Regions from separate parts of the Dictyobacter halimunensis genome, predicted to be linked through region 2. Evidence: a T-box and tRNA genes for the amino acid it is inferred to sense, from the RefSeq annotation. Region 2 holds a T-box; the other regions hold tRNA genes.
What was found. The T-box of region 2 lies ahead of leuS (leucine--tRNA ligase). A T-box ahead of a tRNA ligase gene usually reads a tRNA of that ligase, here a tRNA-Leu.
Positions count from the first base shown of each region.

Region 1 (10,550 bases), on a different contig from region 2:
ACGCAAGGCCCGCTCCTGATTTATGAAGTTGGGGGACTGGTTAAGCGTACCAATCGATGTAATCCGTTCCCTCCTACCTCCTCATCATCCTGAAACAGGTCCAACTGGAAAGGCGATCGGGACAGCTCTTCTTTGAGTCCTGCTGACGTGAACCAGTGTACGTAGCCCTGACCAGATGCGAAGGTATCTCCAGGTTCTAAGCTATCGAACAATGCGGCGGTGAGGGCGTGCGTTTCGTCATCGACATAAGAATAAAACATGTCGTCTGGCACGATATATGAGGTCAGAAAGAGTGATGCGCCGGGGCGTAACACTCTGAATACTTCTGCTAGATAGGTCAGGCGACTGGCCTGCGATGGTAAGTAGCAATAGACCTTGAACGCCAGAGCCGCATCAAAACTGCTATTTGAGAAAGGCAAGGTCCGTCCATCTTCCATACAGAGGAATTGCGCGGATACTTTCGCCGCCACAGCGGCCGCCCTGGCCGAATCAACCAGACCAGGGCTGACATCGACCCCAACCACATCCAGTCCACGCCTGGCTACCTCAATTGAGGCGCGGCCAGCGCCACAGCCGATATCAAGTATCTTTCCCTGGGGAGGCAATGACTGCAACAGCCATGCCTCGCTAGCCGTCAATCCCTGCTTGACCTCACGCTGATAGTATTCCACCTGCTCGGATGCATTGAACCACTCCCGCACGCGTTTGAGTAATTCCTGTACTTCATCTTCATGTCTTCGCATCGCACATAAAATCCTTTTTTTGGCTAAACTACACTTGCTAAGTGGGTGAGTGAAGAGGAATAAGGGGGAGTAGGGAACGTGTGTCCCTACTCTGGAAGATGTGCGGTCGCCTCGATTTCAACCAGAAATTCTTCTCGGACCAGTCTGCGTATCTCGACCAGCGTGCTGGCTGGGGGATTCTGTGTGTTCACATAGCGGTCGCGTACCTCGCGCAGAATGGGTACCTGTGTCATATCAACGACGTACATATTGAGTTTGATGACATGGGTAAAGTTGGCTCCAACGGCGGCCAGGGCGGCCTTAATATTCTCAAAGACCTGTTGCGCCTGGGCGTGGAAATCATTGCGACCGACAATTTCTCCCGCCTGGTTTATCGCCACCTGCCCCGAAATATGAATTGTGCGTCCACCGGTGATCTCAACCACATGGCTATAGCCAGCGGCTCCCGGCAGCGTCGAGGGATTAATAAAGCGCGTCTGCGCTGATTGATCGCTCACCGTTTTTCCCTTTCATGCTCTTGATATCGCATGGGTCAATCTTCAAATCTGTAAAGGCAGCTGGCTGCATACCATCTATTTGTGTTCGCCAGCAAAGACTTTATACCAGTAGTAGGGCTGGACCTCGCTTAGCTTTTTGGCTACCCACCGGGTTGCATCCTGTGGATGGGCAACGGCCACCTCAACGTCAGGGCCCCACATAAAGAGCCGTTCCTGGCAAATGCCACACGGCGCCAGAATCAGAACAACGTCTGAATTGGCTTCTCTGCTGACGCAGACAGAGGCTGTCACCCTCTGATTCCGTTTATATGCCTCGCAGATAGCGCCCGTCTCCTGGCAGAGCGCCGCAGCCCCGTTGGGAATATCGGGAGAGACGCTGGTCAGAATCTCGCCGTCCTCGGTATACATAGCTGCTGCCCCGGCCCATTCATCGCGCGGAAAGCGGCTATTCATTAACTCTATGGCCGCATCCACCAGGCGCTGATCAAGTTGCATATCTTATCTTACCTCAATCATTCTATTTTTATATTTGAACCAGAATCATTGTAACATCCATGATCACGAGGGACAATTGCTGATAACGCTCTTATTGAGCGCTTTCCTTGATTGCAATCGGTTGGTTTTTTTTGATCTATACGATCATTCTCGTATATAGAAAGAGAAAAAATAAAGCAAGTCAACGCCCTATTTCTTAACCAGGAAGAAATGCTGTTAATCTCTATCTGAGATCAATAGCATTTCTTCCCACCATACTGATTTAGCGTGTTGTTGATTGCATTGGCCGGCAGAGGATGAGGAAGGTGACGAGGGTGGCGATCGCGAATGCGGCAATGGAGGCTCCCATCGGAAGCGCGCTGGCGGAGCCGCCGAGTCCCACGATGGGGGCAACCAGTGCGCCGATGGCGAACTGTAGCACGCCCAGCAGAGCCGAGGCGCTCCCGGCGGCGCGTGTGTTGGCGAGCGCCAGCGTGGTGGCGTTCGGCATGATCAGTCCCAGGCTAGAAGCCAGCAGAAGGAATGCTGGGATTAGACCGATGAGCCCCAGACCACTGATGGTGACCACGAAGGTGGCGATGCCACCGGCGGCGATGATGGCGTAGCCCCAGGTCAGCAGGGTCTGTGATGAGAAGCGGCCAATCAGTCTGGAATTGATTTGTGCCATGATGACGATACCAAGCGCGTTGATGCCAAAGATGATGCCCAGCAGTTGTGGTGAGACGCCATACAGGTTCTGGAGGATGAAGGGTGAGACTGAGATATAGATGATGCAGGCGGTGAAGGCGAAGCCGCAGGAGAGGGCGTAGCCGAGGAAGCGGCGATCGGCCAATAGACCGCGGAATGCCGTCAGCGTGGTGGTGATGCCACCTCTCTGGCGCCGGCTGACGGGGAGCGTCTCCCTCAGACCGAAGAATACCGCCAGCAGCATTAACGTGCCAAACAGCGCCAGTATCCCGAAGACGCCATGCCACGAGGTAAATCTGAGGATCTGCCCGCCGATAATGGGTGCGACCATGGGCGCAATGCCGTTGATCTGCATTAGCAGCGAGAAGAAGCGCGCCTGGGTGACGCCGGTATAGCTATCGCTGATGATGGCGAGCGCGATGGCGATTCCAGCCGCACCCGCCATCCCCTGCAGGAAGCGCAGCAGGATAAGGATGGTGATTGAGGGCGTAACCATGCAGAGCAGAGAGGCAATAACATAGATGACCAGCCCTATCATCAGAGGCCAGCGTCTACCTCTGGCATCGCTGATCGGCCCCGCCACAATCTGACCCAGCGCCAGGCCCAGGATGAAGGCGCTCAGCGTCATCTGAGCCTGCGAGGTTGTGGCCAGTAGATCATGGCTCAGGGCTGGCAGCGATGGCACATACATATCGTTTGCCAGCGGGCCCAGTGCTCCCAGACCACCCAGGATCAGCACATCGAGCGGCCGAATCCTGTTCCTCGACCGCTGGCTATCCGCCCTGACCTGTTGTTCATCGAATCCATTAAGCGCATTCGCTGTATTTCTCTGATTGATAGATTGATCTGTAGATACGTTGTGTGTCGCCATGATATTGATTGATCCTTCACTATCTTTTTGTTGAGACGTTGTGAGAGGGCTGTCTTCTTGCGTGCCCTCTTGTCAGCAGTATAGTCGAGTTGCTATAATGAGCGCAAATCATATTTGTCATATATTAATGAAAGAAATTCATATGAACTTCTCGCAACTGCAAAGCCTGGTGGCGCTGGCGGATACCGGAAGCTTTACCGAAGCCGCGTACACCATCAATCTGACGCAATCTGCGGTCAGCCATGCCCTGGCCTCACTAGAAAGCGAGCTTGGGGTAACGCTGCTTGAGCGCAACCGCAAAGGCGTGGTCTCGCTTACGGCGACGGGACAAAAAATCATCCCCCATGTGCGGGCATTGCTGGCACAGGCGGAGTCTATCGAGCAGGAAGCCAGGGTGGCTCAGGGTAAGGCGTCTGGAAAAGTGCGGTTGGGCAGTATCAACTCCATCATCCCCCCCCGATCTGCTTGCCAGTCTACTGACCAGTTTTCAACAGAGCTATCCCGACATGGAGGTAGTATTGTTCGAGGGGGCCATGCAGGAAGTTGGAGACTGGATCGAGGATAGCGTCGTCGATATCGGTTTTGTGGTTCTGCCAGCTCCTAACATCGAGAGTAGCCTGATTACCACAGACGAACTATGTATACTGGTGCCAACGGATCATCGTCTATGCGGACGGGCTGCTGTAACCTTTAAAGAGTTACGCGAAGAGGGCTTTATTCTTGAGAAGAGCCAGTGCGCTGTGCATCTACTCCAGCGCGTCGGCTTTGGCACCAGCAAGAACCGACCGCATATTCGCTATCGTGCCAGTGATAGCGCGACCATTCTGGCTATGGTGAGGGAAGGGCTGGGTATTACGCTGCTCCCGAGACAGATGCTACCCACAAAGTTGGAAGGGGTCGTCTCGCTTCCGCTTGATCCACCACAACCGCTTCAGATCGGGCTTGGTATCAAATCGGCCAGAACCGTAGCACCAGGGGTCGCCCTGTTTCTGCAGACCGCCAGGGCCTGGGGACACAAGCAGAATGAGTCTTTTGAGGGAAATATGGTATGATTGAAGGACAAAAAGACTGATGACCAGCAGAATGTCGAATCGCTGATTAAGAAATACTGAATCCCATTGCAACACCTGTCATCCGCCTCTAAAAGATGTATAATATCAGCATTAATAGTAAATTATAGAGAGGCAATACGTGCAGGATTAGTATAGGATGACATATTATCTATATGCTGTGAATATTCTGCCTCTGATTAGCTGACCGTTGATAGATATTGATATTCCTAAGAAGGACGAAACTGTATGGCATCGCCGGCCAAAAAGCTTGCTAATAATGAGAATTCTTCAGTCAAAGCGTTAGAAGAGAAAGCGCTCCTGGCGGCAATTGTTAATTCTTCTGATGATGCTATCGTCAGCAAAACGCTTGATAGCATCATTATGAGCTGGAATCACGCGGCTGAGGAATTGTTTGGCTACACCGCCGAGGAGGCTATCGGGAAATCTATCCTCATCATTGTCCCTCCCGAATTACAGCATGAAGAGGTTGAAATTATTAAGAATCTCAAGGCCGGTATCCCCATTCAGCACTATGAAACCGTACGTGTGCGCAAAGACAAGACGCGCATTGATGTTTCTCTGAGTATATCGCCGGTGAAGGATAGCCAGGGAAAGATTATCGGGGGTGCTAAAATTGCCCGCGATATCAGCAAACGCAAAGCCGAAGAGAGGCAGAAGGACATGTTTATCAGCATGGCCAGCCATGAATTGAAGACGCCTATTACCAGCCTCAAAGGTTTTACCCAGGTGTTACTGCGCCGCTTCAAGCAGCGTAACGATGCGGAGAGTCTCCGCATGTTGACGCGTATGGATGTGCAACTCAATAAACTGACCAAGCGCATCAACGAGATGCTGGACATCTCCATCATGGAGAACGGCCAGCTTGAATATCACAAAGAATCCTTCCTCTTAAATGCACTGGTGCAAGAAGTAGTAGAGATCGTACAGGAGACGACGCACACCCATCACATCGCGGTCACGCAGAGTGCCCAGGTGCAGATGTTTGGGGATAAAGATCGCATCGGACAGGTCTTAATGAATCTGCTCACGAATGCTATCAAGTATTCTCCCCATGCCAATCAGGTGATCGTATGCGTCGAGACCGATGCCGATCAGAGAAATGCGATCATCAGGGTACAGGACTTTGGCCTGGGCATTGCCAGAGCCTATCACCACGACATTTTTCAGCGTTTTTATCGCGTGAGCAATGAACAGTGCCTGAATTTTCCAGGCCTGGGTATTGGTCTCTATATCTGCGAATCCATCGTGAAGCGCCATGGAGGATATATCAATGTGCAAAGCGAAGAAGGGAAAGGATCGATCTTCTCGGTTTTTTTTTCCATTGCCACCGCAATAGATTAGAAGTCATAGCATTGACCAATTTATAAATTGCCTCAAGAAGCAACCCTGCCGCTCCACGCCCCTCATCTTCCACTCCTTGTAAAGTCAACATAATTGGTTATCGCTTCTACATTTCCTGGTTTTTCTATAAGAGATAGACTGATGCAATTGTTGTTTTAGTGGGAGTGACGATCTGGCTTCTGCGCCGCGGTGATGTAACGATGGCGGCCTTACTTATGCTCCTTATCATCGATGGTGGTAACGTCGTCACAGCTTTAGCCGTCAGGGGCGGCCTCGGTCTGATCAACCTACCCCTGTTCGACATTATGATCGCCTCCGAGCTGATCGCCGTCTCATTGCTCAATCCAGTCTCTGTATTTCTGGTCTGTCTGTTTAATTGCAGCTTTATGATTCTGGATATCGTATTTGGAGCGCGGGCGGCGGACCTGAATCACTACCTCGCCATGTCTGGCTGGGGTGTAGTTATTTCCCGCCCCGTCCTGCTGCAGATCGCGGTGGCCCTTGGCACCTATCAATGGGTACAGAGCGCCAACAATGCGCTCAAACGGGCGAATAAAGCGGAGAAGCTGGCCGCGATGGAGCATGAGATCGCTGAATACGAGCGCAACAATGCCATGCAGAAGCGCCAGTTAGAGCAGAGCATTAAATACCTGGTCGATACACAGCGCCAGGTCGCCAATGGAGACTTTACCGTCCGCGTCCCCATCACGCAGAACAATGTCCTCCGGCCCGTCGCCATCTCATTCAACAATCTTCTTACCCGCTTCCAACGCTATCAGCGCGAGGCCAGGGAACTTGAACGCATTCGTGAGAATATGCCCCTGGTCATCCAGGCCATTCGCGAAGCTAAGATGACCGGGCGTGTCCCCCATGTAGGGCGTACCGGCACCGTCATCGACGCTATACTGATAGAGCTAAATAAATGAGTAAAGATTGGCTTTTCTTATAGAAAATGAGATAGAGGAGTGTGCGTCATATTTTTGCGAGAAGAAGGGGACAAGAAATAAGGATGTGTCCTCGCCAACGAGGAAGTAGCCAGGCATAGTCGTCGAGTTACAAGGACCCTGTTTTTGTGTTCCAAACACACTGTGCGTGGGTCAGCAAGGATCTTATACCTCTACATGGGTAGAGCTACTTCACTTAATGCAAATACCTGCCTAACTGTTGCTATCAGGTCGTCTATATCAAAGGGTTTATACACGACTGGGATGCCTTGCAAAGACAAGTATTGTCTTTCTACTGCTATTGCATCTGTAGTACACACGATAACCGGAATGCACGATGTGGGACAATGCGTTTTGAGCATCTGTAACATTGACCACCCTACATTTTTGCAATTAAAGATGAACTCGATGATGATAAGGTCTGGTTTTATGACCTCTACATCCTGGGCTTTTTGTATTGGGCAGGGCAAGAGAATGGCTTCATACCCCTCATCTTCCAATAGTTCGCGAAACAACTTGAGAACGCATTGGGCTTCGTCAATCACGAGTATTCTTTTCCTCATCGTTTTTCTCTCAGCCAATGACTGTGTATCGCTCTACAATATATGTACCTTTATTATTTGAACACGTATAGATACAGTCATTGGTTGAAGATTCACGTTAACAACTTGAGGAAGATGCAACCACCTTGCCGATGACTACTTTCACCTGCTTGATACAGTACAATAAAGGAGAAAAAATCAGTCGTTTTGACGAATCAGCCGTTCTCACATAGCAAAAAGCCCACCCATAGCTTTTCTAGTTGCTTGCTATGAATGGGCCTGCCAGGCGGATTCAGGTGGGCGATTAGGGATTCGAACCCCAGACCTACTGTGTGTAAAACAGTCGCTCTAACCAACTGAGCTAATCGCCCGTGTGTAAGTCTCGCAGATAAAGATTGCGCATCCGATCTGATTGCTCTTTTCGGATGTTGTTTGATCAGGTGCCCTCGAGTGGACTCGAACCACCACGCCTCTCGGCACAGCCCCTCAAGCTGCTGCGTATACCATTCCGCCACGAGGGCATTACTGCGCGACTACGTGGACTATATTAACACTGATGATGCTATTTTGTCAACAGTTTTTTTAGGCATTTTCGGGGTTGCCGTCAAATCGTTTCAGGTACCTTCCCTCTTTATTTCTGGCTTTTACCGGGGCTCCACCCGGCAGAGTTATAGCAGTGATTCGGATGAGCTTGAGCATTTCGGTAGTACTGCCGTTGGGGTTTCCTATAGCTATTGATGGCAACTTCTCGGTGGTGCTTTCTCCGCGCGATGGATAGCTCGCCGCGCCATCGTGGTTCGGCAGGTATGGTGTGAGAGGGACCGATCCGATGGTGGCCAGCATGGGTGTGGGTGGGACTCCTTCTAGTTTGATCAGCATGGGTGTGGGCGGCACAGGTACTAGTTTTTCGGTGGTGGTATGGCGTGACACCTCGACTGGAGCGGTACTGGTTCGGAGTTTGGTCCCTGAGACGGCGATGATGCGGCGATGGCGCAGCCTGAGACCGGAATAGGCCAGCAGAATGGAGAGCAGCATAACGCCCCCAATGAGCAGCGGTTGCTGCAGGTCGGATGGCTCATCTGGCCGGATGACTGGATTTATCACTTCCCGAGTGTTCTGTAGCGGAACTCGCTGTGGGCCGCTGGTTTGATTGCTGGTTTCTGCCTCTTGATCGAGCCAGGGGTGGTGGCGCTTTTCGCTGGCTCGTTGCTCCCAGTTCTGTTCGTTGCCGATTGGCAGGTAGGCACGTGTCTGGGGGGTAGGCTGCGCAGTGGGAGCGGCCTGGGGATGTATCGGCGCATCTGGTAGAGATGGTGCTTCATTGCGATAGCGGGCCATCAGGGTGACCACTTTGTAGGCCCAGCTGCCAGAGCCAGAGGTGCCAACATAGGGGCCGCTGATGCTGTAGACGGTGGTGGCTCCCTGCCCGATATACCGGTTGTGGAGCAGGTTGAACCATTCGGTTATCGCTGCCGCATAGGATGGATAGACGGTGTAGCCGTCATAGGCCACGGGATATGTGCCGTTGCCGCGCACACTACCGGGATTGCGATCTCCCAATCCTACGCCGGCCATGCCGTCATTTGTTTCGGCCCACCAGACCGCCAGGGCGAAGGCGTCATCAATATGGGTGGCGCGTGAGGCGCGCTCGATGAGGGCTCCGGTCCCCACCATGGGGCTGCCCGCCTGCGCGAAAATATGATCTACGGCGGCGGCCGAAAGCGAGGGTCCTCCAGTTACCTGTATATCCGCCGCCTTACCGTTCTCTAGTGTCTGCCAGAGGAATCCTGTTATCCCACCAGCTACGATAAGGAACGAACTGAACGCAAATAATAGATGAGTTTTTTGCCGACTACGTTGCCTGATTAAGCTTGTCATACGAAATACCAACCTTAACTCTACTACAAACATTTGCTAGAGATATTATAAACAGATGCATAAAATAATAGTTTGCCAGGAGTGCATTTTCGTGAACGAGAAATGTAATATAATTCGTTGATAGTAGATATGAGTATGTGTATAATATGCCTGCACCCCGCTTCCTCCGGAGGAAGCGGGGTGCAGGGTCCTCCCTGCCGGGGGTGTTCCCACCCCCGGCAGGAGGGCTAGCCGACCTCCTGCACCTCCCGCATGTAGAGGGATGATAGTACTTATGCTTGTGCAGGTTTTACTTTGTGACAATATTTTACGTCAAATTATGTGTATGATTCTCAACAGGAACAGTCATATAAGTAGTGGGGGTGTGAGCAATTGAATTGGAACAGGCCTCAGGAATTTAGGGTGTAATCTACCGTCCTAGTAGGTAGTAGGTCCTAAGGGGGTTATGCTATACTGAAGGGCACATATCGTATCCCGTACAAATGCAGTGAAAAGATGGGGGGCTCACAATCAGCGGCCGATCGAAAAACCAATCCGGTCTTTTGGACCGCGGCACCTTTCTTCATAAGCGCTACCAGATCCAACGGGTGATTGGAAAAGGTGGCATGGGTGCGGTATATCTGGCGAAGGATATCAAAGAGCAGGGGCAACTCTACGCCATCAAGGAGATGAGCCTGTCTTTGATCCCACCAAATGAGCAGCCACAAACCATCCACAACTTCAAGGTTGAGGCTAAAATGTTGTGGTCCTTGCACCATCCCAACCTGCCCACTGTGCATGGTGTATTCACCCAGGGTGATCGTTACTTCCTGGTCATGGATTATATTGATGGATCTACGCTAGAGGAACTGCTGGAGCGCAATCAGGCTCCCTTCCCTGAGAGGCGCGTGCTGGATTGGGCGCGCCAGTTGTGCGATGTGCTGGCCTATCTGCACAGTCACAGTCCCCCCATCATTTTCCGCGATATGAAACCGGGAAACATTATGTTGTCGCGCAGCGGGCAGATCAAGTTGATCGATTTTGGCATTGCGCGTTTCTTCCGCCCCTCCAATGCGCCTGATACGCAGATTTTAGGGACGCCTGGCTACGCCCCCCTGAACAATACGGGAAGGCGCAGACCGACGAGCGCTCGGATATCTATGCGCTGGGGATGACGATCTTCCACCTGTTGACCAATACTTTGTCGGATGAGGGCTTTGGCCTGGAAGATGTGCGTGCGATTAATCCGCGCATCTCTCCGATGGTGGCCCGCGCGCTGGAGAAGGCGACCAGCATCAAGCCGAGTGAGCGCTATGAGAGTGTGGAGATGTTCCGCCATGCGTTACTGGGTGTGGGTACCTTTGGTTTTGCCACCGGCGATGTGGCTTCGACCCCTGAGGAGCTGGCTCGCCTGTGCGCGACCTATCCCGAGGAAGCGGCCGAGTACCTGGTAGATCAGGAGATCGAGTCGTGGTTATTAGACCTGGGCGAAGACGAGTT
Region 1 is NZ_BSRI01000002.1:2,191,837-2,202,386, reverse strand. Features, by position in the region: gene AABA21_RS23230 (hypothetical protein) at 1-19, shown strand, start outside; gene AABA21_RS23225 (class I SAM-dependent methyltransferase) at 21-743, opposite strand; gene AABA21_RS23220 (RidA family protein) at 830-1,240, opposite strand; gene AABA21_RS23215 (cytidine deaminase) at 1,316-1,735, opposite strand; gene AABA21_RS23210 (multidrug effflux MFS transporter) at 1,998-3,293, opposite strand; gene AABA21_RS23205 (LysR family transcriptional regulator) at 3,436-3,858, shown strand; gene AABA21_RS23200 (LysR family transcriptional regulator substrate-binding protein) at 3,755-4,345, shown strand; gene AABA21_RS23195 (sensor histidine kinase) at 4,592-5,707, shown strand; gene AABA21_RS23190 (methyl-accepting chemotaxis protein) at 5,872-6,633, shown strand; gene AABA21_RS23185 (response regulator) at 6,825-7,196, opposite strand; tRNA gene AABA21_RS23180 (tRNA-Val) at 7,491-7,564, opposite strand; tRNA gene AABA21_RS23175 (tRNA-Leu) at 7,635-7,714, opposite strand; gene AABA21_RS23170 (hypothetical protein) at 7,776-9,071, opposite strand; gene AABA21_RS23165 (serine/threonine protein kinase) at 9,614-10,225, shown strand; gene AABA21_RS23160 (MFS transporter) at 10,222-10,550, shown strand, end outside.
Region 1: it encodes a tRNA-Leu, which carries the amino acid that the T-box ahead of leuS (leucine--tRNA ligase) is inferred to sense. The anticodon was not compared.

Region 2 (10,550 bases):
CTCCCCAGGCGTTTGCGGGCCTGCGTTCTGCCGGATTGCCGGTGCGGCGTCCGGATGCGACGGTGGCGGTGCTGGACCATAATATTCCGACTACCCAGGGGCGCCGTAAGCTGGATATCGTTGATACGGCGATCTCTACCACCATTACGACCCTGGAGCAGAATACACGCGACTTCGGGCTGACCTTATTTGATATGCAGGATGCGCGGCAGGGGATCGTGCATATTATCGGTCCGGATCTAGGCCTGACGCTGCCCGGCATGACGATTGTATGTGGCGATTCCCATACCTCGACCCATGGGGCCTTTGGCGCCCTGGCGTTCGGCATCGGGACCAGCGAGGTTGAGCATGTGCTGGCCACGCAGTGTCTATGGCAGGAAAAGCCGAAGACGATGAATATTCGCGTCGAGGGTAAGCTTTCGGAGGGCGTAACGGCGAAGGATCTGGCGCTGGCGATTATTGGTAAACTGGGGACGGGCGTTGGAACCGGCTACGTGATCGAGTTCAGCGGCCCGGCCATTCGCGCTCTATCGATGGAAGGCCGCATGACGCTGTGTAATATGGCCATTGAGGCGGGCGCGCGCATGGGTATGGTAGCTCCCGATGATACGACGTTTGAATATATCAAGGGTCGTCGCTATGCCCCACGGGGCGAGCAGTTTGAGCAGGCGGTCGCGGCCTGGCGTCAACTGGCGAGTGATCCTGGAGCGCAGTACGACGCGGTCCACGAAGTAAATGTGGAGGGTTTGGGACCCCAGGTGACGTGGGGCATTAATCCTGGCATGGTGCTGGATGTCACCGGTAACGTGCCCGATCCCGCGCAGCAGTCTGACCCTCAGGTACGCGAGAGCTATGAGCGCGCCCTGAAGTATATGGGCCTGAACGCGGGCCAGAAAGTGACCGATATCCAGGTGGATACGGTCTTTATCGGCTCCTGTACCAATTCACGCCTGGATGATCTGCGCATGGCGGCTCAGTATGTCAAGGGCAAGCATGTGGCTCCCAATGTGCGTGCGCTGGTGGTTCCTGGTTCAACCAATGTGCGCCGCATCGCCGAGGAGGAGGGTCTGGCCGATATCTTCCGCGAGGCGGGTTTTGAGTGGCGCGAGGCCGGTTGTAGCATGTGTATCGCTATGAATGGCGATCGCCTGAGCGAGGGCGAGCGCTGCGCCTCCACCAGCAACCGTAACTTTGAGGGACGCCAGGGACGCGGTGGCCGTACCCACCTGGTCAGTCCAGCTATGGCGGCCGCGGCCGCTGTCACCGGCCATTTTGTTGATATCCGTTCCTGGTAGTGAAGAGGAGCTAAGAAGAGATATGCAACCATTTACCACGCATAGCGGGCTGGTGCTGCCCCTGAATCGTGTGAACGTCAATACCGATGAGATCCTGCCCGCGCGCTTCCTGAAGACGGTCAAGCGTACCGGCCTCGGCGAAGCCCTGTTCGCTAACTGGCGCTACCTGGATGAGCAGCAGACGCCCAATCCAGAGTTCGTGCTGAATGAGCCGCGCTATCAGGGGGCCAGTATCCTGGTGGCCGGTGATAACTTCGGCTGCGGCTCATCGCGTGAGCACGCTCCCTGGGCGTTGGCCGAGTACGGATTTCGCGCCATTATCGCCCCTAGCTTCGCCGATATCTTCTACAACAACTGCTTCAGCAACAGCATCCTGCCGATCGCGGTCCCTGAGGCGGTGGTCAACGCATTGATGACGGAGGTCGAGGCCAATCCCGGCTATTCGCTGGACATCGACCTGGCCGCCCAGACCGTGACGCGTCCCAACGGTGAGGTGATCCGTTTCGAGATCGATGCCTTCAGGAAAGAGCGTCTGCTGAAGGGACTGGACATGGTCGGCTGGACCCTGCAGATGAAAGACGATATTGCCAGCTATGAGCAGCGTCGTCGGCAGGAGGCTCCCTGGCTCTTTTCCGATTCGCTGATCGCGCGCTAACTGCTTATTCTCTCGTTATAAAGCATGCGGCCCTTTGTTTTCGGAAACAAAGGGCCGCATGCTTTGTTCCTGTTACAGATCCGGTCAGGAAGAGTCGCCTTAAGCCGGTGTGTTTGCAATCTTTGATTATGACCAGGTACCGGCTTCCCGAAATACTGCTGAAGCCAGCACGGCTATTCTCGTCGCCATTTTCCCAGGCGTATACGCTTGTCCCTGCTCCAGCCACCAGGTGATCGCCTCTACCAGCATCGCGGCAACCAGATCTGGCACAAACGTATCAGGAAATGGATGGGCCATCTGCGCGGCATGCTTGGAATCAGCCGCTTCTGGCGCTTCCTCTAAACTTCCATGTTGCTGGATCAGCTCGGCAAGACGTGCGCGCATCTTTTGCGCGAACCAGGGGCTGCCTTTTTTGCCCAGCAGCGCCCGATAGAGCCGATCATACCGGGCGATTTGCTCAAAGAAGCGCACCCATACGTCTGTGGGATGCTCGCGCCCGAATTCACCGATCGCATGAAACAATGTATTCATGGCCTCGTCAAAGATCTGCTCGACCAGGTCGTATTTATCCTGGTAATGGCGATAGAACGCGGCCCGGCTGACCATCGCCCGCTCGGTCAATTCGCCAACCGTGAGATTATCGAAGCTACGCTCCTCGATCAGGGCAATGAGCGCTTCTCGCAGCAGGATTCTGGTGCGTCTCACACGCAGATTCTCAGCCTTCTGAGTCATTTTCCGCTCCTTGTCTCATTCGAGACAGATCTTGCTGATTGATGCTTGTACTCTGCCAAGCGCCGGACTACACTTTTTCTTAGATACGATAGTCCATATGAGACAGTATGTCTCTTCTCAGCTATACTGTCAACATATAAAGGAAGATATGATGAGAACGAACGTGATGGGCTCCTGGAAAGCAATCTGTTATTGGGTGGCGACTTTTATTACCGTGCTAGAGCTTCTGGCGGGTGGGGTGGCGGATCTGACCCATGGGAAGGCCGCGCTGGTGGCTAGTGAGCCGGTTACCGAGGTTCTGGCGCACCTCGGCTACCCGGTGTACCTGCTCACGCTTCTCGGCGTATGGAAACTCCTTGGCGCCATCGCCTTGCTCGTCCCGCGTTTTCCGCGACTCAAAGAGTGGACTTATGCCGGCGCCCTCTTCGATTATACGGGCGCCATTGTATCGAGTCTGATGGTAGGCGACTCGCTTGCCTCTACTTTGCCACCTCTTATGCTGGCCATCTTTGCACTCGCTTCGTGGGCGCTTCGACCGCAGAGCCGTATGCTGGGCGTTCTCTGGCCGGAGAACCGCCCACGTCGCGCATCGGTTTCCTCTCCTCAGCCCACAATGCGCTGAGAAAGTAAGGAGCAAGAGCACGGCCTGTTTCTGGATGTGTGCTCTAGCGGGTGAGGGTGATCTTGTTCAGACCACGAGGCGTGTCTGGCTGCAGTCGCTTGGTCAGGGTCAGGTGCAGCCCAAATAACTGACCTGGGATGATGGCGGTGATCGGGCTGAGCCATTCAGGTATGCCGGCGGGCATGGCGAAGGGCGTCTGGGCCATTTTGAGCGCCTCCTGGACGTCGGAGATGATCAGCAGCTCGGCCTGGCGCTTCTGGAGATCCTGGGCCAGTTCGACCATGTCGGCGTAGGCGGCCCCGCCTGGCATGACCAGGATGGTTGGCAGCTCCTCCTCGACGGTGGCGATGGGACCGTGCCGGAAGTCCGCCGATGAGTAGGCGGTGGCCATGACATAGGTGAGCTCCTTTAATTTGAGTGCCAGCTCGAAGGAGGTAGCGTAGTTGTAGCCGCGCCCCACCACAACGCACTGGTTCATGTAGCGATAGCGCTCTGTGCGCTGCGCGATCTCAGGCGCGTTCTGCAGCGCTTTCGCGATGGCTTCCGGTACCTGCTGTAGCTCGGCCAGTCGCTGCTGGTCGCCGCTCCAGGCGGCCGCGAAGAGCATCATGATAGCCAGCTGCGCAGTATACGTTTTGGTGGCGGCGACGCTCTTCTCCTGCCCGGCGTGCAACTCTACCACATGTTCGGCCGCCATGGCCAGTGCTGAATTGCTATCATTGGTGATGGCGATGGTCGGACGTCCCTGGCGCTTGCCCTCTTCCAGCACCGCCACAATGTCCGGCGATTGACCGGATTGTGAGATGCCCACGACCAGCGCGTTATTCATCCGTGGAGGCGCGGCATACAGTGTATGTACGGATGGCGCAGCCAGCGCGACCGGATAGCGACCCATTGTCTCCCAGGCATAATTAGCATAGGTCGCCGCGTGATCCGATGAACCACGGGCCGCGATCAAAATATAATCAAATGCCGGCAACTGCGCCACAATCTGCTGGATGTGCCGCGTCTCCTTATCCAATAGCCCCGCAATAACCTCGGGCTGACTCAGGATCTCCTGCTCTAACAATGATGACATCTGTAATCCCCTTTTATAATTGAAAATGAACGGCGAATATGGACGTGCGTCGACGGGAAATCGGCCACAAGGGCCGAACCTACGGTTTGGGTTTACCCTATATCTGTCTTCCTTTTACGATTCATTTTGCTTTTTCTTACTATACCATATTTTCTGGTATAGTGGTCTAGACGACTTGATCACCTTATTACCTCATATTTTCCCGTACGCCGTTTTACCATGCAAAACAATAATAAAGGTGATCACACCGTAGGTTCGGCCCTCGCGGCCAATACTTTCAATTTTAGAGCAAGCAACAAGAAAAGAGACAAGAGTACGTGCGGGGCTTGCCCCCGCTTGCTTCCTCGCCGCGCGAAAAAGCAACAAACATGATGTGGTGCATCACATGCAATCGTCCTTGATCGCTTTGAGGTGCCTTTCCTTTTGGGGTGCAAAGAAGCGGGGGCAAGCCCCGCACGTACTGTGGTCGTTTTTCTTCATGCCTTTTCTTAAGTTGAACGTATGGGTCCTCGCGGCCGATTTCCCTTGATGCATGTCCATGTCGGCCGTGGAGCGGCCCTCTCGGCCGATTTTTCGTTGATCGGGTATATCTATTGACAAAGCACAACATATTGGGTAATTTATGCGTATAAAGAAGAATAGCAGTGTGGCATTGAACAAGGAAAGTAGGGTTGTTGGGGATTGCAGAGAGTCGGCGGCTGGTGAGAGCCGATATCTGAGGCAACCTGAAGCTCCCTTGTGAGCCGTGCCGGTGAAACATTCCGCAGGATAAAAGTAGCTGGTTCCGGGTACTCCCGTTATAGGGTTCGGGTGTGTTGGCACCCAAAAGGCCGTCGTCGCGAGACGATGGTGAACAAGGTGGTACCGCGAAAGTGGGTTTGTGCGCACTTTTCGCCCTTGCCAGGGCGGAGGGCGCTTTTTTGATGCCTGCATTGCGGCCGCATCACTGATCCCTGTCCTCCGCGCAATGTTCTCTCTACGTTCATTAAGGAGGATCTTGTGTCTGAAGCGAGATTTCCCGCCGCTGTTACTGGCGCAGCATCAACTTCTACCGAAGCCGCCGCTGAGCAGGCTGTTAGGCGTATTCGCGCTCCCCGCTATGATTTTGCCCGCTTTGAAGCTAAGTGGCGTGCCCGTTGGGAAGAGCAGAAGATCTATCAGGTAGACCTGCGGCAGGCGCCACGCCCCTACTACAATTTGATGATGTTTCCCTATCCCTCCGCCGAGGGCCTGCACGTGGGCAATTTTTATTCCTATGTGGGCTCGGATCTGCATGGTCGCTTGATGGCGATGCAGGGCCACTCCGTCTTTGAGCCGATCGGTTTTGATGCCTTTGGCATCCATAGCGAGAACTTCGCTATCAAGCGTGGCATCCATCCGCGCATTCTGACGGCCCATAACGTTGAGCATTTCCGTGAGCAACAATTGAAGCGTATGGGCAATCGCTTTGACTGGTCGCATGAGCTGAATACCACTGATCCTGATTATTACCGTTGGACGCAGTGGATCTTTGTGCAGCTGTTTAAGGGTGGACTGGCCGAGCGTAAGGCCGCGCCCGTCAACTGGTGTCCCCATGATAAAACCGTGCTGGCCGATGAGCAGGTAATCAATGGCCATTGCGAGCGCTGCGACTCTATCGTTGAGCGGCGCTGGCTGGAGCAGTGGTTTCTGAAGCTGACCAATTACGCGGGACGCCTGCTGGACAACCTGGATAGCCTGGACTGGAGTGAGCGTGTGAAGGCCAGCCAGCGCAACTGGATCGGTCGTTCGCAGGGGCTGGAGTTCCGCATGGAGATCGAGGGGAAGCCTGGTAGTTATGTCGAGGTCTATACGACGCGGCCCGATACCATCTCTGGCATGACCTTTGTGGCGCTGGCCCCTCATCACGCGCTGGTGACTGAAATTACGGCTCCCGCTTATCGCGATCGCGTCAGGGCATACCAGGAGACGGTGAACAGCCTGCGCACGCAGCAGGAGCAGACGATGACCGGCGCCTTTACGGGCGCGTATGCCATTCATCCGTTCTCGGGTGAGCGCATTCCAATCTGGATCGCTGATTTTGTGCTGGAAGGCTATGGGGCTGGTGCCGTGATGGGTGTGCCGGCGCACGATGAGCGTGACTTCACCTTTGCGCGCCAGGAGGACCTGCCGGTACGTGTGGTGGTGCAGCCCTCTTCGGGGCCGGCAATCGATGCCGCGACCATGACAGAGGCGTTCACGCAGGCGGGCGTGCTGGTGGACTCGGGCGCGTATACTGGCATGTCCTCGATACAGGCCCAGGAGGCCATCAGCGATTGGTTTGAGCAGCGGCCCCTGGGAAGGCGCAGCGTAAAATATCGCCTGCGCGACTGGCTGATCAGCCGCCAGCGCTACTGGGGACCGCCCATCCCGATCATCTATTGTCCTGAGCACGGAGCGGTGCCGGTCCCCGAGGACCAGCTGCCGGTAGTGCTGCCAGACGTGGAGCAGTGGATGCCAACCGGCACCGGTGTCTCTCCTCTGGCCGCCATCGAGGATTTCGTCAACACCACCTGTCCTGTTTGCGGCCAGCCGGCCCGGCGCGAGATCGATGTCAGCGATAACTTCCTGGATTCCGCCTGGTACTACCTGCGCTATCCCTCTTCAGATGATCAGCAGCAGGCCTGGAATCCCGAGATGACGAGGCGCTGGCTGCCGGTGGATATGTGCATTGGGGGCGCCGACCATAGCGTGCTGCACCTGATGTATGTACGCTTCATCGCCATGGCCCTGCACGATCTGGGTCTGCTGGATTTTAGCGAGCCGTTCCGGCGCTTTCGCGCCAACGGCACCATTACCCGTGATGGTGCCAAGATCTCCAAGTCGCGCGGTAATATGATCAATCCCGATCACTACGTCGAGCACCTGGGCGCGGACGCCTTCCGCATGTACCTGATGTTCATGGGACCCTACGAGGCCGATGGCGATTTCAGCGATCGCAATATCGGTGGCGTGGTGCGCTTCCTGGATCGTGTCTGGCAGCTGGTACAGCAGCACCGGCAGTTGACCGCGGCCCAACAATCGGTGACGCGCGAAGATCGGCGTATGCTGCATGTCACAATTAAGCGCGTCACCGAAGATCTGCAGACCTTCAAGTACAATACCGCCATCGCCACCCTGATGGAGTATCTGAACACCCTGACGCGTAGAGCCCATGCCACAGACCAGGAGATCGAGACGCTGCTGCTGCTGCTGGCCCCGATCGCTCCCTTCATCAGCGAAGAATTGTGGGAGCAGACCGGCCATACCAGTTCCATCCATACGGCTCCCTGGCCTGTTTACGATCCCGAGGCCATCCAACAAGAGACGTTCTGGCTGCCCATCCAGGTCGATGGACGCGTCCGCGACCGTATCGAGGTGCCTGCTGATACCTCTGAAGAGGCCATCAAGCAACAGGCGATTGGTACCGCTCGCATCCAGCGCTATATCACTGATCGTTCTATCCAGAATATCATCTATGTACCCGGCCGCCTGGTTAACATTGTCACCCAATAGCTAGCATATAGATGTCTCCAGTGCGCAAAAGCCGCTTCTAGGATGGTGCAACAGGGGCGCAAAAGCCGCTTCTAGGATGGTGCAACAGGGGCGCAAAAGCCGCTTCTAGAATGGTGGGTGCAGAGGGGCACAAAAACCGTTTCTAGGATGGTGCAACAGGGGCGCTCTCGCGCCCCTGTTGCACCATCCTAGAAAACACGGGCGGCCGCGCAGCGGCCGCCCGTGCGTGGACGCCAAATTCTGCTGGCGCCCACGTTTTATTATAAAGTACTCATTTGCTTATTTGTTATGAACTTTGTATCATTGTGTGCTATATTGATGATAGTGTTTTCATTAGGTCGATAGGCGCTGGTAATATTCGGGCGTTGATCCTCTGATAATTCCAGGGAGAGAGAAGTGATATGGCGTTAGAAGGAACATACCTTGGTCGCTATCGCCTGCAGCAGCAGTTGGGAAGTGGCGGTATGGGTGAGGTCTACCTGGCGGATGATACTCGTATTAAGAGACGTGTGGCGGTAAAAGTGGTGCGGAACGATTCTCCTATGTATCACACATCAGGAAACGTTCAGAAGTCGACCCGGCTTTTTGAGCGCGAGATGCATGCTATCGCTGGCCTGGATCATCCAGCGATCCTGCCTCTGTTCGATTATGGAGAGCAAGAGGTCAACGGCGCTACCCTGACCTATATGGTGATGCCCTATCGACCTGAGGGCTCGCTCTATCAATGGGTAAGGGACCGCGATGATCACGATTTATTGCCGCCGTTAGAGGTGGCACGCTTTATTTCTCAGGCCGCGGGCGCCCTGCAGCATGCGCACAGCCAGGGCATCGTGCACCAGGATGTGAAGCCTGATAACTTTCTTTTGCGCATCCGGCCTGAGCAGCCCTCACAGCCGGATCTGCTGCTGGCGGACTTCGGCGTGGCCCGTTCGCTGCTGGTCACTTCGCATACCAGCCAGACCATTCGTGGCACATTGACATATATGGCTCCAGAGCAGTGGGATGGTCATCCTGTCTTCGCTACCGACCAGTATGCACTGGCAATTATGGCCTATGAACTGCTGGTTGGTCAGCCGCCCTTTGATGGCGCGCCGGGCCAGATCATGTATAAGCATATGCACGTGCCGCCGGAGCCGCCATCACGCTTGAATCCCGCGCTCCCTCCCGGCGTTGATGCTGTTTTACTGCGTGCACTGGCCAAGCGGCCTGAGGATCGTTTCCCCTCGGTGTTCGATTTTGCCCAGGCTCTTCAGAAGTCTCTGCAGGCCAGCGCCTCCGGCAGACTTCCCTGGCTGATGCCCAACCGGGACCCTGCTGAAGACAATGCTGCCTCCGTGCGCCTTGCGCTCATGGATCATAGCACCCCCACTATAGCTATTTCTGGTGGAGGTCCTTCGCAGCGGCAGGATGCTGTCATGCCTTTGCCGTATCGGCGTTTCCAGCCCGCGCAAGATTTCTCGACGCGTAAGATGACCTTGATTTTTCTGGTCGCGCTGGTTCTGCTGGTAGGCGGCGCCGGTTGGGCCTATGCCTTTACCTTAAGCCACCCTTTAGGGAAACTAGATCTTTTTGCCACACCCGATCATGCGGCGACGCAGACGGCAGTGGCCAGGTCACTGCATAATATCAGCGCTACCCAGACGGCGGTGACGCAGCGCGATGTCGCCGGGACCGCGCAGGCCCAGTCCCATCTCAATGCCACGGCGACGGCGGTGACGCAGCAGCATATTGCCGCCACAGCGACGGCGGTCGCTGTCTCTCAGCTATTGCAGGCGGATAAGACCTCATTTCAAAACCTGGATGGCTGCTCGACCATGGGTTTCGGCCTGGCAAGCTGCCCGATTACCTTAACCAACCGTAGCAATAACGATGTGCACTGGGTTGCTACCTCGAATCTTCCGAACTATCTCGGCTCGATTAATTCTGAGAATGGAGATAATAATCAAGGGACTGTGGGGGCCCAGGATTCACAGATGGTGAATGCTAACGTGGCTTTGCGCTGCGGCTTCGGGAACGGCGGTCAGACCAGCCAGCGCGCGCGTTTCACCATTCAGGGCCCACACAATGCTATCACCATCACCATCACCTGGCAGTGCCGATAACATGAATAACTCCTCTATACTCAAGCGGGAAGCAAGGAAGCGCCCGCGGCTTTTGATCTTATCAGCCTTGATCGCGTTCCGCTTTATTATCCGGCACCAGGGTTTTCCATGGTGCGTCGATGTTTCCGGTACTCATCTCTTCTTCGCTGATGGGCTCATATGGATTGGGCATATCAGCTGGCGGTAAGTTCCCGGTAAAGATGGGCTGTTTGTTCTCTTCGATCCTGGCCCGTAGCTGATCGCGACGCATCGGCTGGGTCTCCTGCTTTTCCAGTGCCAGGCGATTATCGACCTCATTCAAGAGGATAACGATTTCAGGCCGTAGTTTGCGGTTGCGTTCAGGGATGCGGCTCCATTGGGCCATGGCGGCTGGATAGTAGCCCGCGCGATAGCAATAGAGCCCGAGCATGGCGCGCGCATCAAAGATCGTCATGCGCTGCCATAGGGCCAGCTCTTCGGCCGGTGTCTCGATTACATCTTCACTGGCTTCGATGCTCTCAACGTGATGATAAAGGTTGATGCCCATGATGCTCAAGGGATAGCCATAGTACAG
Region 2 is NZ_BSRI01000001.1:2,037,243-2,047,792, forward strand. Features, by position in the region: gene leuC (3-isopropylmalate dehydratase large subunit) at 1-1,295, shown strand, start outside; gene leuD (3-isopropylmalate dehydratase small subunit) at 1,318-1,950, shown strand; gene AABA21_RS08100 (TetR/AcrR family transcriptional regulator) at 2,077-2,682, opposite strand; gene AABA21_RS08105 (DoxX family protein) at 2,831-3,304, shown strand; gene AABA21_RS08110 (SIS domain-containing protein) at 3,348-4,382, opposite strand; T-box leader at 5,026-5,284, shown strand; gene leuS (leucine--tRNA ligase) at 5,382-7,895, shown strand; gene AABA21_RS08120 (serine/threonine protein kinase) at 8,297-9,997, shown strand; gene AABA21_RS08125 (MraY family glycosyltransferase) at 10,059-10,550, opposite strand, start outside.

Region 3 (10,550 bases), on a different contig from region 2:
TAGAGCGGGGAGGCGCGCAGCGTATAGGCGGCCCGCTCGTAGCGCTGGTCCAGTTGCTCAAAGCCTGCCCTGGCGCTATTGATAAAAAAGGGGGCCGCGATAAAGGTCTGGGCCATCACGACGGCGGCCGTCGTAAAGGGAATGGTGACGTTAAAAAGAGCCAGGTAGCGGCCAAGCAGCCCCAGGCGTCCAAAGGTGAGCAGCAGGGCGACGCCAGCCACCACCGGGGGCAGTACGGTGGGCAAGGTAATCAGGGTTTCGAGCAGGCCACGCCCAAAGAAGCGCTGGCGCGCCAGCAGATAGGCGACAGGCAAGCCAAACACGACCGCCAGCAGCGTGCTCAGGGTCGTGGTGACCAGGCTGAGCTGCAGGGCCTGAAAGATGTCCGGTTGCAGGATCTCATTCCAGATGGTCGCTGGCGCCTCTCTGAAGAGCAGCCCCGCCAGCGGAATGCCCAGGAACAGAAAGAAGAGGCTGCTCAACAGCAGGGTCAGGATTCTGGCCAGCCATGCTCCATAGCCGCCGCTGGATAGGATATTTCTCTGCATCATCAGGCAAGATCGCGCGAAAGGGAGTGACGCGCCTGCTCAATGTCATGCTGAACAAGCGAGACCTGCGCGGGCATATGCAGACTTTGATAGGCGGTCAGGGCGGCCTCATAGCAAGCCAGGGCCCGGCGCATATTATGCTGTTGATCCCCCCGCGCCAGATCGGCATAGGCCAATCCCAATGTATGTTTGTTCTGTGCCCACTCCAGTGGCGTCGTCTCGCGCGTCTGAATCTGCAGAGCCTCCTCAAAACAGGCGATGGCGCGTTCCAGGTAATCCTGCCGCTCCGTTTTGGCCAGCGTCCAATAGGCCTGCCCGAGATTCCCCTGCGTGGTCGCCCACTCATCCTGCATATTCTCACGGGCATAAACGAGCAGGGCGGCCCTGTAGCATTCGATCGCCTGCTGCAGATAAGGATGGCGATTATCAAGCAAGCAATCCTTATACGCATTGCCGAGGTTGCTCTGGGTTTTAGCCCACTCATAGGGCGTATCTTTACGGCTATATACCTGCAGGGCCGACTCAAATGAGGTGATGGCCTTTTGAATATGGCTCTGCCACTCTTCCTCATCTACCGGCTCGATGAGCATATACACATGGCCCAGATTATAGTGCACATTGGCCCAGGCCAATGGATGCTGCACAAATGTATAGACTTCCAGGACGGCCTCGAAGCAGACAATCGCCTGGCGTAGCTGCTCCTGCCTGTTCCCATCTGGCATATCCAGGTAGGTCAGGCCCAGCATATTGTTGGTCTTGGCCCACTCGGCGGGATAGGTGTCGCGTGTATATACCGTCAGCGCCATGCGAAAGCAGGTTACAGCCTGCTCCAGACGGATCTGCTCGTTACCGCTCGACATCAAATTATAGGTGATGCCCAGGTTGTTATAGACGGACGCCCAATCCAGGGGGGCATCCTCTTTTGAATAGACGCTGAGGGCGGCCTGATAGCAATCTACCGCGTGGTGCAGGCTGGTCTCGCTCTCGTCGCCGGGCATGTTGCGATACGCGTTGCCCATACTCTGCATGGTGTTGGCCCACAGCTCTGGATGCCGGTCGAAGGTATTGACCTGCAGGGCCGCCTGGTAATGGATGATCGAGCGTTCCAGATTCGTCTGGCGTTCGCCACCGGGCAGAAAGGCATAGACATTGGCCAGGCTAAACTGCGCCATTGCCCATTCCTGGGGTGTGGTCTCACAGGTATAGACACGTAACGAGGCCTCATAGCAAAGGATGGCTTTACGTAACGTCGAGTAGCGATCATCGGAGGGAAGCAGACAATAGACATTGCCCAGATTATATTGGATGCTGGCCCATTGCTCGGGAAAAGCTTCGAGCGTATATACCTCAAGGCATGCCTGCAGACAGCCCAACGCTTTAAAGAGCGCCGGTCGGCGATTGCCGCTGGGAAGATACAAATAGGTCAAAGCCAGCTCATACTGGACCTGCGCCCAATCGAGGGGATGTTCTTCACTGGTGAACACTTCCAATGAAGATTGCAGAGCGGCCAGCGCTTTATTTAAATACTGCTGGCGTTCAGGGCCAGCGGTTGAATTGCGATATGCGATGCCTAGCTGTTGCTGCGTCCGGGCCCATTCGATGGGCGAGCTTTGTAAAGAATAGAGACTCAGCGCTTTCTGGAAGCAAGTAATGGCTTGCTTCAGGTTGGCCTGTTGATCTCCCGTGGAAATGTTACGATATTTTATGCCCAATGCGTATTGGGCATCAGCGGCTATACGCCACTCGTTGTCGTCTTTCATTCCAAAATAACATCCTGCATGTGACGAAAAGGAGGAGCCCCTCCAGGCGCGTTATATGCATAAAACTAAAAACTTCTCATATGGATTGTATGTTGTGCCTTGCTGCTTGTCAACTATGCTCTCTTTGCTCAGGGTGAGTTTTTTTTGTGCCACCCGTGCTGAGAATAAAGGATTTTGGCTCAACTCTGAAAAAGGACAGCCAGCGCCTTCACGCGTGATTCCTGTCCCCAGATGGCCAGCATGTGTTGATAGAGCGCGTAGATTTCGCCGAATACAAGCTCGCTATTGATAGCGCGCGCGGCCCTGGCTGCGGCCTCAAGATAGATGCAGGACTGGATCATATTGCCGAGCACCAGCGAGGTATAGGCACGATACTTTAAAAACTCGGCGCGCATGCGTTCACAGGGTACCGGTTTGAGCTCATCTACCAGGGAAAACGCCTCCCATGCCACTTTGGGCTGCCCCAGTCTGAGGAAGACCAATCCCTGATACAGATACAGCATGGAGCGGTCGCAGCGAGCATAGGCGGCGCAGGCATCCTCTTCTGGCTTCTCTGGGAAGACCGCCAGCGCCAGCTTTAAAAACTGCAGGGCCTCCGTCTCGCGTCCCATGGTGGCCTGTATCTCGGCCAGCCCGGCGAAGATCCAGCTATGGAGCATTGGGGAGATGCTATCGTTGTTGGTGTTGATCCGATGCAGAGCGTTATTATATGCGTTAAGCGCCGAGCCAACACGCTTGCGTGCCGAAAAGATGGTCGCCAGGCGAATCTGCGCCGCGACGTAGAGATTCCAATCCCTGGCCAGCTGGCTATACACCAGGGACTGGGTTCCGTTCGCCTCGGCGGACGCGAAATCGCCACGCTGTAGATCCAGTAGCGCGATCAATTGATAGGCCTGCGCGGTCAAGTTAGCGGCTTTTTTTTGCGCGGGGCCGGGGGTCAGGGTCGGCTTCAATAAACGCGTCAGATAGGTTGGGAGCAATCGCTCCAGTTCTCGCTGGCCTCCACCCATATACCTTTCCCAGCAAGAGGCCAGCCCGGCGGACCACGTCTCTAAAGAGGCCGGGAGATCCTCTTCAGAGATCTCGGCCGCATCATCTTCATTTATCTCCTCTATGCCGTCCGCGCTCAGCGTAGAGGAAGGACTGGTGGGCTTGTCCAGCGTATGCGCCTGCCTGATACGATGCGCCATAAACCCCAGTTCCGCGGGCGACATAGCAAAAACCTTGCACAGGGCATCTAACGAGGCATGGCGTGGCTTCTGAGCGCCAGATTCCCACCGAATATATGTACTTCGACTCACACCCACCAACCCACTGACGAACTCTGGTGTCCACGCTCTCTGCATGCGAGCAGATTTGAGCATGCGGTTCTGTTTCTCCATAGTATCCTCGCCCAACACATTTTACCTGGTCTTGTTATAAGCCCATGACTCATGATACGTCAAATATAAAACTTAAAATATAGCCAGCAGACAGTCAAGGTTAGTTTATTCGCTGGCCACGGCCAGCATTAGGAATATATTGTATATGACTCATTTTGGGTCACATAACAAAATTCTATTGTACCTATTCGGCACTCTTGCGCTCAAACGCCCATGCTCTGCTGCGCAGAGCACAAACAATTCTACTTGTGGTGTTGCGGAACATGGGCGGCCTGGCCGCCCATGTTCCGCAACACCACAAGTAGAATTCTGGTTGATGCCGCAGGCATCAATCAGACCTGAATAGGTATATTCCATTTATAAATATCGTCCAATCAAAGCAACAAATCGAGAAAAAGTCCATGGTGTATGAATGTAACAGCTTCTCAGCACGCGGTTGAGGAATGAAAGGTAAAATCGGGAAAGTATTACTTTTTCGTAACCGAATTGATACCATTGGTAGCTACTATTTTAAACATTTCTGCGACATACTTAGAAAAGCGTCACACCGTTTTACGTGTCCTCATTGTATTTCAAATGACCATACACCTCATCTATACCATTGTTTTCATAGCTATCTCAATCAAGCGAATTGATACATTGAGAAAAGAGAATGTAGAATGAAGGGTTCACTGTACCCTATCAGGCTGCTCCGCCGTGGCGGCCTTCTGGTGGGTATCATGTTTTTGATGGGATTTTTTGGCCTGGGTAGCCTGTCAACGCACACCGCATTGGCTGATACGAATACATCGTATGTGCGTGTCATTCATGCCTCGCCTTTTGTGGGCACAGCCGATGTTTTTGTGGATGGGAAAGCGTTCCTCAATAGCTTTCAATTTGCGTCGGTCACAGATTACGCGGCTCTTCCGGCTGGCAACCACAAGGTACAGATCTCGCTGGTAGGCAAGGGGGTCGGCGCGGCGGCCCTGACCAAAACGCTGCCGGTTGAGACTGGCAAGGCATATACCGTGGCGGCCATCGGTGCGACACCCCAAACACTGGATCTGCAGGTGTTTGTTGATGACAATAAAGTGTCGGTCAACCAGGCCAGGGTGCGCGTATACCATCTGATTCCTGACGCGGGACAGATCAACGCAACCATCGGGGAAGACAATACCATCCAAAATATGGGCTATCGGGATGACAGCTCTTATATCGATATGAATACTGGCCCCTGCGACTTCAAGGTGACGGTACCGCTCGTCAATCAAACACTTTCGGTTCCCAAAACACTAGCGCCCAATACCATTACCAGCGTCTTCGCCGTCGGTATGGTCAAAGGCAATCCAAAGGCTCAATTGGTTACGGCAACCACACCTGGAATACCAGGTCTGCCGCAGACGGGCGCTGTTCCGGTCTTGCCCGATACCGCGACACCAGGGGTCCCCCTGCTGCAGCTCACCATGGTATTGCTGCTGGCCACCGGCTTTGGGGTAATACGCCACTTCTGGCGGCACGCCTAGCCGATAACTACCAGCACTCTCCTTCATAGTAAGGGCCATCTGGACCAGGCAACGGAAAACGTCCTATGCACCCTTCATTATAAGGAGAGTGCTCTTGTTTTAGCAAGCTAGCCGCCAATCTGTGCGCGGATTAGCAGAATCGTGAAAGGGGAGCACACATGCGAAAAAAGACCATCGGCTTTATCTGGCTGAGCTGCTGTGTGCTGCTCCTGTTAAGCGGCTGTGGGCAGGCGACCTTGCCGACGCCATCTTCATTGACGACGCAGCCGCGAAAACAGCCAGTGCACGCCATCGTCACTCCGCGGCCCACGCCAACTCCTAAGCCGGTTATCGCCACCCCGATCCACATTCGTATTCCCGCCATCAGTGTCGATGCGAACGTTGAGCCGGTCAGTATCCTCTCCAACAGCGATCTGGATACACCTCATCAGGATCCTTGGGATAGCACCGGATGGTATAAGGACGGGCCGGCCCCCGGTCAGATGGGGAGCGCGGTCATCGATGGGCATGTCGACCGTCCGGGAGGCGGGCCGGCGGTCTTCTGGAATCTGCGCAACCTTAATGCCGGTGATCAAGTCATTGTCACTACCAGCGATAACCATCAACTCATCTTCCATGTTACAGCCAGAGTCGCCTACCCTGTCCACGAAGCCCCGCTGCAAAACATCTTTGGAGACAACAGTGGCCGATATCTGAATCTGATTACCTGCGATGGCTATTGGATCCCCAGCGAACAACAAACCTCTGCCAGGATGGTGGTTTTTACCCGTTTAGGGTAGAATATGTATCTGATGCGTACATCTGCTTAGTGTATATACATATAAAGGACGCAAGGGATATCGTACCCATTGTTCTGAATCTGCGAGGTATTGTGTGCTCCAGGACCAGTTAACGCTTCCGATCGGAGCGACCATACAGGATAGCGAGGGTGAACGCTACCTCATTGAAGACTTGCTTGGGCAGGGAGGCTTTAGCGCCGTCTACCTGGTGCGCGAACGGCGTGCAAGACACACACGCTATGCGCTGAAAGAGGTAATCGATCCGGATCATCATGAGCGCAGCCAGCTGAGCTTTGAAGCCGGCTTGCTGCGGCGTCTCTCGCATCGCGCTCTACCATGGGTGTACCAGGTTTTTGAGGATACCCAGCTCAACCGCATCTACATGCTCATGGATTATATCCAGGGGAAAGACCTGGAACAGCTGCGCCGCGAACAACCGGAGAAACGCTTCTCCCTCGCCCTGACCCTGACTCTGCTGACACCCATCGTTGATGCATTGACATATTTGCATACAAGAGAGGCGCCGATTATACATCGCGATATCAAGCCTTCGAATATCATTATCCCGATCAACACCGGTGAGGCCATGCTGGTAGACTTCGGGCTGGCGAAAGAGTATGTTGAAGATAAAACGACCAGCGTCTTTCGCTACGGAACGCCCGGCTACGCGGCCCCAGAGCAGTATGGTCAGGGGACCAATAGTCGCACCGACATCTACGCTCTGGGTGCGACTATTTACACCTTACTGACGGGCAAGGTCCCAACCGATGCGCTGACGCGCACCATGGATCAGAGGCAGATCGATCCCTTAAAGTCCGCGCACGCAATCTGCCCCGCGATCAGCCCCAATATTTCTAACGTGATCGCGAAGGCCATGAGTCTGCGTGTAGAGGACCGTTATGCCTCGATCGAGGCGTTCTGGCAGGCGCTGAGCATCGCGATCATAGCGCCCGATCCTACCGTAGCGGACCCGAGCACAAAGATGTTGGACTCCACCCGGCTTGAACTCTCCCAGCAGGACATCGCCGTTTTGTCTACGGCGAAACAGCTGGTCGGCACGCAGAGACCCACAGCCAATGCGCGTCCATTGCCCAGACTCAGGGTGCGCAGAACCTATGGTCATGTAAATAAGAAGGCGCCCACACGCAAGAAAATCCTGCTCGTCCTGCTGGCCCTGATCCTGATTGCCGGGCTCACGGACCTCTTGCTGGCTACCCACATCTGGAAGCGTCAGAGTCATCCTGTCGTCAGTACGCCGATCATCCAGCGTGTCCAACCAACCGCCACGCCATCGCCGGTATTTGCCTGTAAAAGTCAGTATGCCATTTCGCCTGCTGCCAACGATGGTACCATCCTGGCTTCCTGCTATACCGGAACCATGAACCATGTCGGTCTGAGCCTGGGCAACCGATCCTTCCAATTCCTGTACATCAAAGAAACGCCCAGCGGCCAGATCTCAGGCCAATTCGTTACAGATGGGCAGCGGGGTCCATTCACCGGCACGGTCAGTAAAGCAGGCAACATCGACATCACAGTCGCCCTGACCTCGGGCCAGATCATCAAATTCCTGGGCACCACCAACACAGGAGATCAGCTCGCGGGCAGAAGCTTTAGTATCTATAATAATAGCGCCACCCAGTCCAATCCCCAGGACTATGGGGATTGGACGGCTATGCCCTATCAAGGGAAGTAGCACTGGCGCTGGGCAGGCGCTCGAAGAGCGTGCATTGGTGCCTCCGGCTCCTGACTCTACGCGCCTACGGCGCTCAGAAGGTTTTTATTTGTGTGGCGGTGCAATCGGTGCGCAAAGCGCACCGATTGCACCGCCACACAAATAAAAATGCTGGGGCTACTCGTGCGGTGGCATTCGCTCCTATCCGTGATGTTGCACGCACGCCTCAAAAAAGGCGCGGTCATTAGGTGTGCCTGGCCCTAGCCGCCATTGTGCCCTCGCTCGTCACAGGTTAAATGTTGGGTGCGGCAGGCGCGTCTAGCGCCTGCCGCACCCAACAAAAAATAAAAGTGCGGCCGCGCATGCGGCCGCCCGTGCGGGGGCGCCCACCTCTCCGGCACACCTGCACCATCCTCCTTCATTTATAAGGAAAGGAAAGAACATATAAAGATAGAAGAATCTTGGGGCCACGGGTTACAGCGGCAATGCGCCGGAATAAGAGTAATCCGAACGGAATACAGCCAAAATTATCTTGACATCAGGTGAGCTACTGATGTATTATCCACAAGTGGAGACCATTGTCTCTTATCCGTTAAGTACATGGGCGGTTGCTGAAACTGGTAGACAGGGCAGACTTAGGATCTGTTGGTGATGAACCGTGAGAGTTCGAGTCTCTCACCGCCCACTTGCAAATGTATTATAATGGTAAACGCAGTTAAGCGGGAGTGGCTCAGTGGTAGAGCACTTCCTTGCCAAGGAAGATGTCGCGGGTTCGAATCCCGTCTCCCGCTCCAACTTATCTATGACAGAGGGCATCCGCAAGGCTGCCCTCTATGGTAAGCGCACATGCAACCTGCATCAGACGTAGAATACAACGCGTTTGTAACGTATACAGATAGTTGGTGAATGCGGTTTTATGCAAGCTTCTGCTGTGGGGTGGTCTATGGTAGTGATTCCCCCCTGCGCTTCCCGTAGTCTATTTTCAATGTGCTTTTCCTACTCTCAAATGCGTGACACATGCATGATGCTTGTATAGTCGGTGTGGCGGAGCAGAAGTGAAAAGCAGCTTTGCAGCAAAGTTAAACACTGTCAAGTGACACGAATACAATAAAGAAAACCTGTTGGAGGAAATGTGAAGGTCTCTGTAGAAAAGTTACCAACAAGTGAGGCCGTCCTGAATGTAGATGTGACATGGGACGAGATGCAAAAGGCTTCCGATAAAGCATATCGCAAATTGGTTAAGCAAGTTGATATACAAGGCTTCCGCCGTGGCAAAGCACCCCGCGCCATTCTGGAACGCCGTGTAGGTAAAGAGTATATCTATCAAGAGGGTCTGGATGACCTGATCTCAGAGGCCTATCGTAACGCTCTGAAAGAAAATGATCTCACTCCGATCACCCAGCCGAAACTGGATGCCCCGGTCTTCGAGATGGGCCAGGACTACCACTTCAGCCTGACAGTCCCCATCATTACCCCGGTCAAGTTGCCCGATTATAAATCCATGCATTTTGACCGCGAAGAGGCCGCAGTAACCTCAGAAGAGGTTGAGCAGGAGATCGAGTCATTTCAGAATCGCCTGGCCGAGTGGGAGAGCGTTGAACGCCCTGTAGAATACGGCGATCGCATTAAGGCTGACCTGAAGCTGACCTCGGGTGATCAGCAGATCTCGGATCTCAAAGATAACACCTTTGAGATTACCAATGATGAGCGCCACGGCCTGTTTTCCGGCATGGACGAGCATCTCATCGGCATGAAGGCCGGCGAGAGCAAATCTTTTACCACCACCATCCCTGAGGATTACAGCAACGAGAAGCTGGCTGGAAAAGAAGCGAACTACGAAGTAACCGTCAATACGGTTGAGGCCAAGCAGGTTCCCGCACTGGATGACGAGTTCGCGAAAAAAGTAAGCGACGACCAGTTCGATAACATGGAGGACCTGCGTAAAGCGGTCAGCGACAACACCCTGGAGCGCAAGAAACGCACAATTAACGAGGAACTGCGCGAGACCGCCATGAAGGCCATTGTTGATCAGACCGAGTTTTCGATCCACCCGGTACTGATCGATGAGGAAGTAGCCGAGATGGAGCACCAGTTTGGTCACATGCTCGAGCAGCAGCACCTCAACATGGCCCAGTACCTGAAGATGGTCAACAAAACTCCTGAGGAATATCGTCAGGAGCTGCGCCCTGAGGCTGAAGATCGCATCAAGCGCCAGCTGGTCCAGGAGCAGATCGCTAACGAAGAAAATATCACGGTTGAGCCTTCTGAGATTGAGGCACTATTCAACGCCTACGAGCAGATCGGCCAGCCGCTACCACAGACAGAAGATCAGATTCGTTCACTGATGCTGAGCTTCCGCCGCGAAAAGACGCTTTCCCGCCTGATCGAGCTAACCACCGATCCCGATCCCGATGCGGAAATCGAGGAAGAAGAGGCGGCAGAGGATGCGGCAGTAGCCAACGCTGAGGCGGCGGCACTGGCAAGCGAGACCGAGGCCACTGACAGCAGTGCCGAGGAGGCCGCTGCGGCAACACCTCTACCCGGCGACCAGACAACGGAGACAGTAGAGTAGAAATGCAACCATTTGGTGCTGTGTTGTACATGCAGGAAAGGTAACAGACGTGGCAAACTCAAAGAATATGCGTACGACATACCGATGCTCTTTTTGCGGTAAAAGCCAGGACCAGGTTCAGCGTTTAATCGCTGGCCCTGGTGGTGTCTATATCTGTGATGAGTGTATCGACCTCTGTCGAGAAATCATCGAGGAAGAGCAAGCCACTGTTGCCAAGCCTCGCCTCCAGACGGGCAAATTACCCACGCCGAAGAAGATCTACGAGCAGCTCAGCCAGTATGTGATCGGGCAGGAACGCGCCAAGAAGGCGTTGTCGGTAGCGGTCTATAACCACT
Region 3 is NZ_BSRI01000002.1:2,221,990-2,232,539, forward strand. Features, by position in the region: gene AABA21_RS23325 (ABC transporter permease) at 1-551, opposite strand, end outside; gene AABA21_RS23330 (tetratricopeptide repeat protein) at 551-2,308, opposite strand; gene AABA21_RS23335 (helix-turn-helix domain-containing protein) at 2,488-3,690, opposite strand; gene AABA21_RS23340 (DUF4397 domain-containing protein) at 4,350-5,192, shown strand; gene AABA21_RS23345 (class F sortase) at 5,351-5,971, shown strand; gene AABA21_RS23350 (serine/threonine protein kinase) at 6,066-7,664, shown strand; tRNA gene AABA21_RS23355 (tRNA-Leu) at 8,246-8,328, shown strand; tRNA gene AABA21_RS23360 (tRNA-Gly) at 8,363-8,437, shown strand; gene tig (trigger factor) at 8,776-10,215, shown strand; partial or broken gene clpX (ATP-dependent Clp protease ATP-binding subunit ClpX) at 10,283-10,550, shown strand, end outside.
Region 3: it encodes a tRNA-Leu, which carries the amino acid that the T-box ahead of leuS (leucine--tRNA ligase) is inferred to sense. The anticodon was not compared.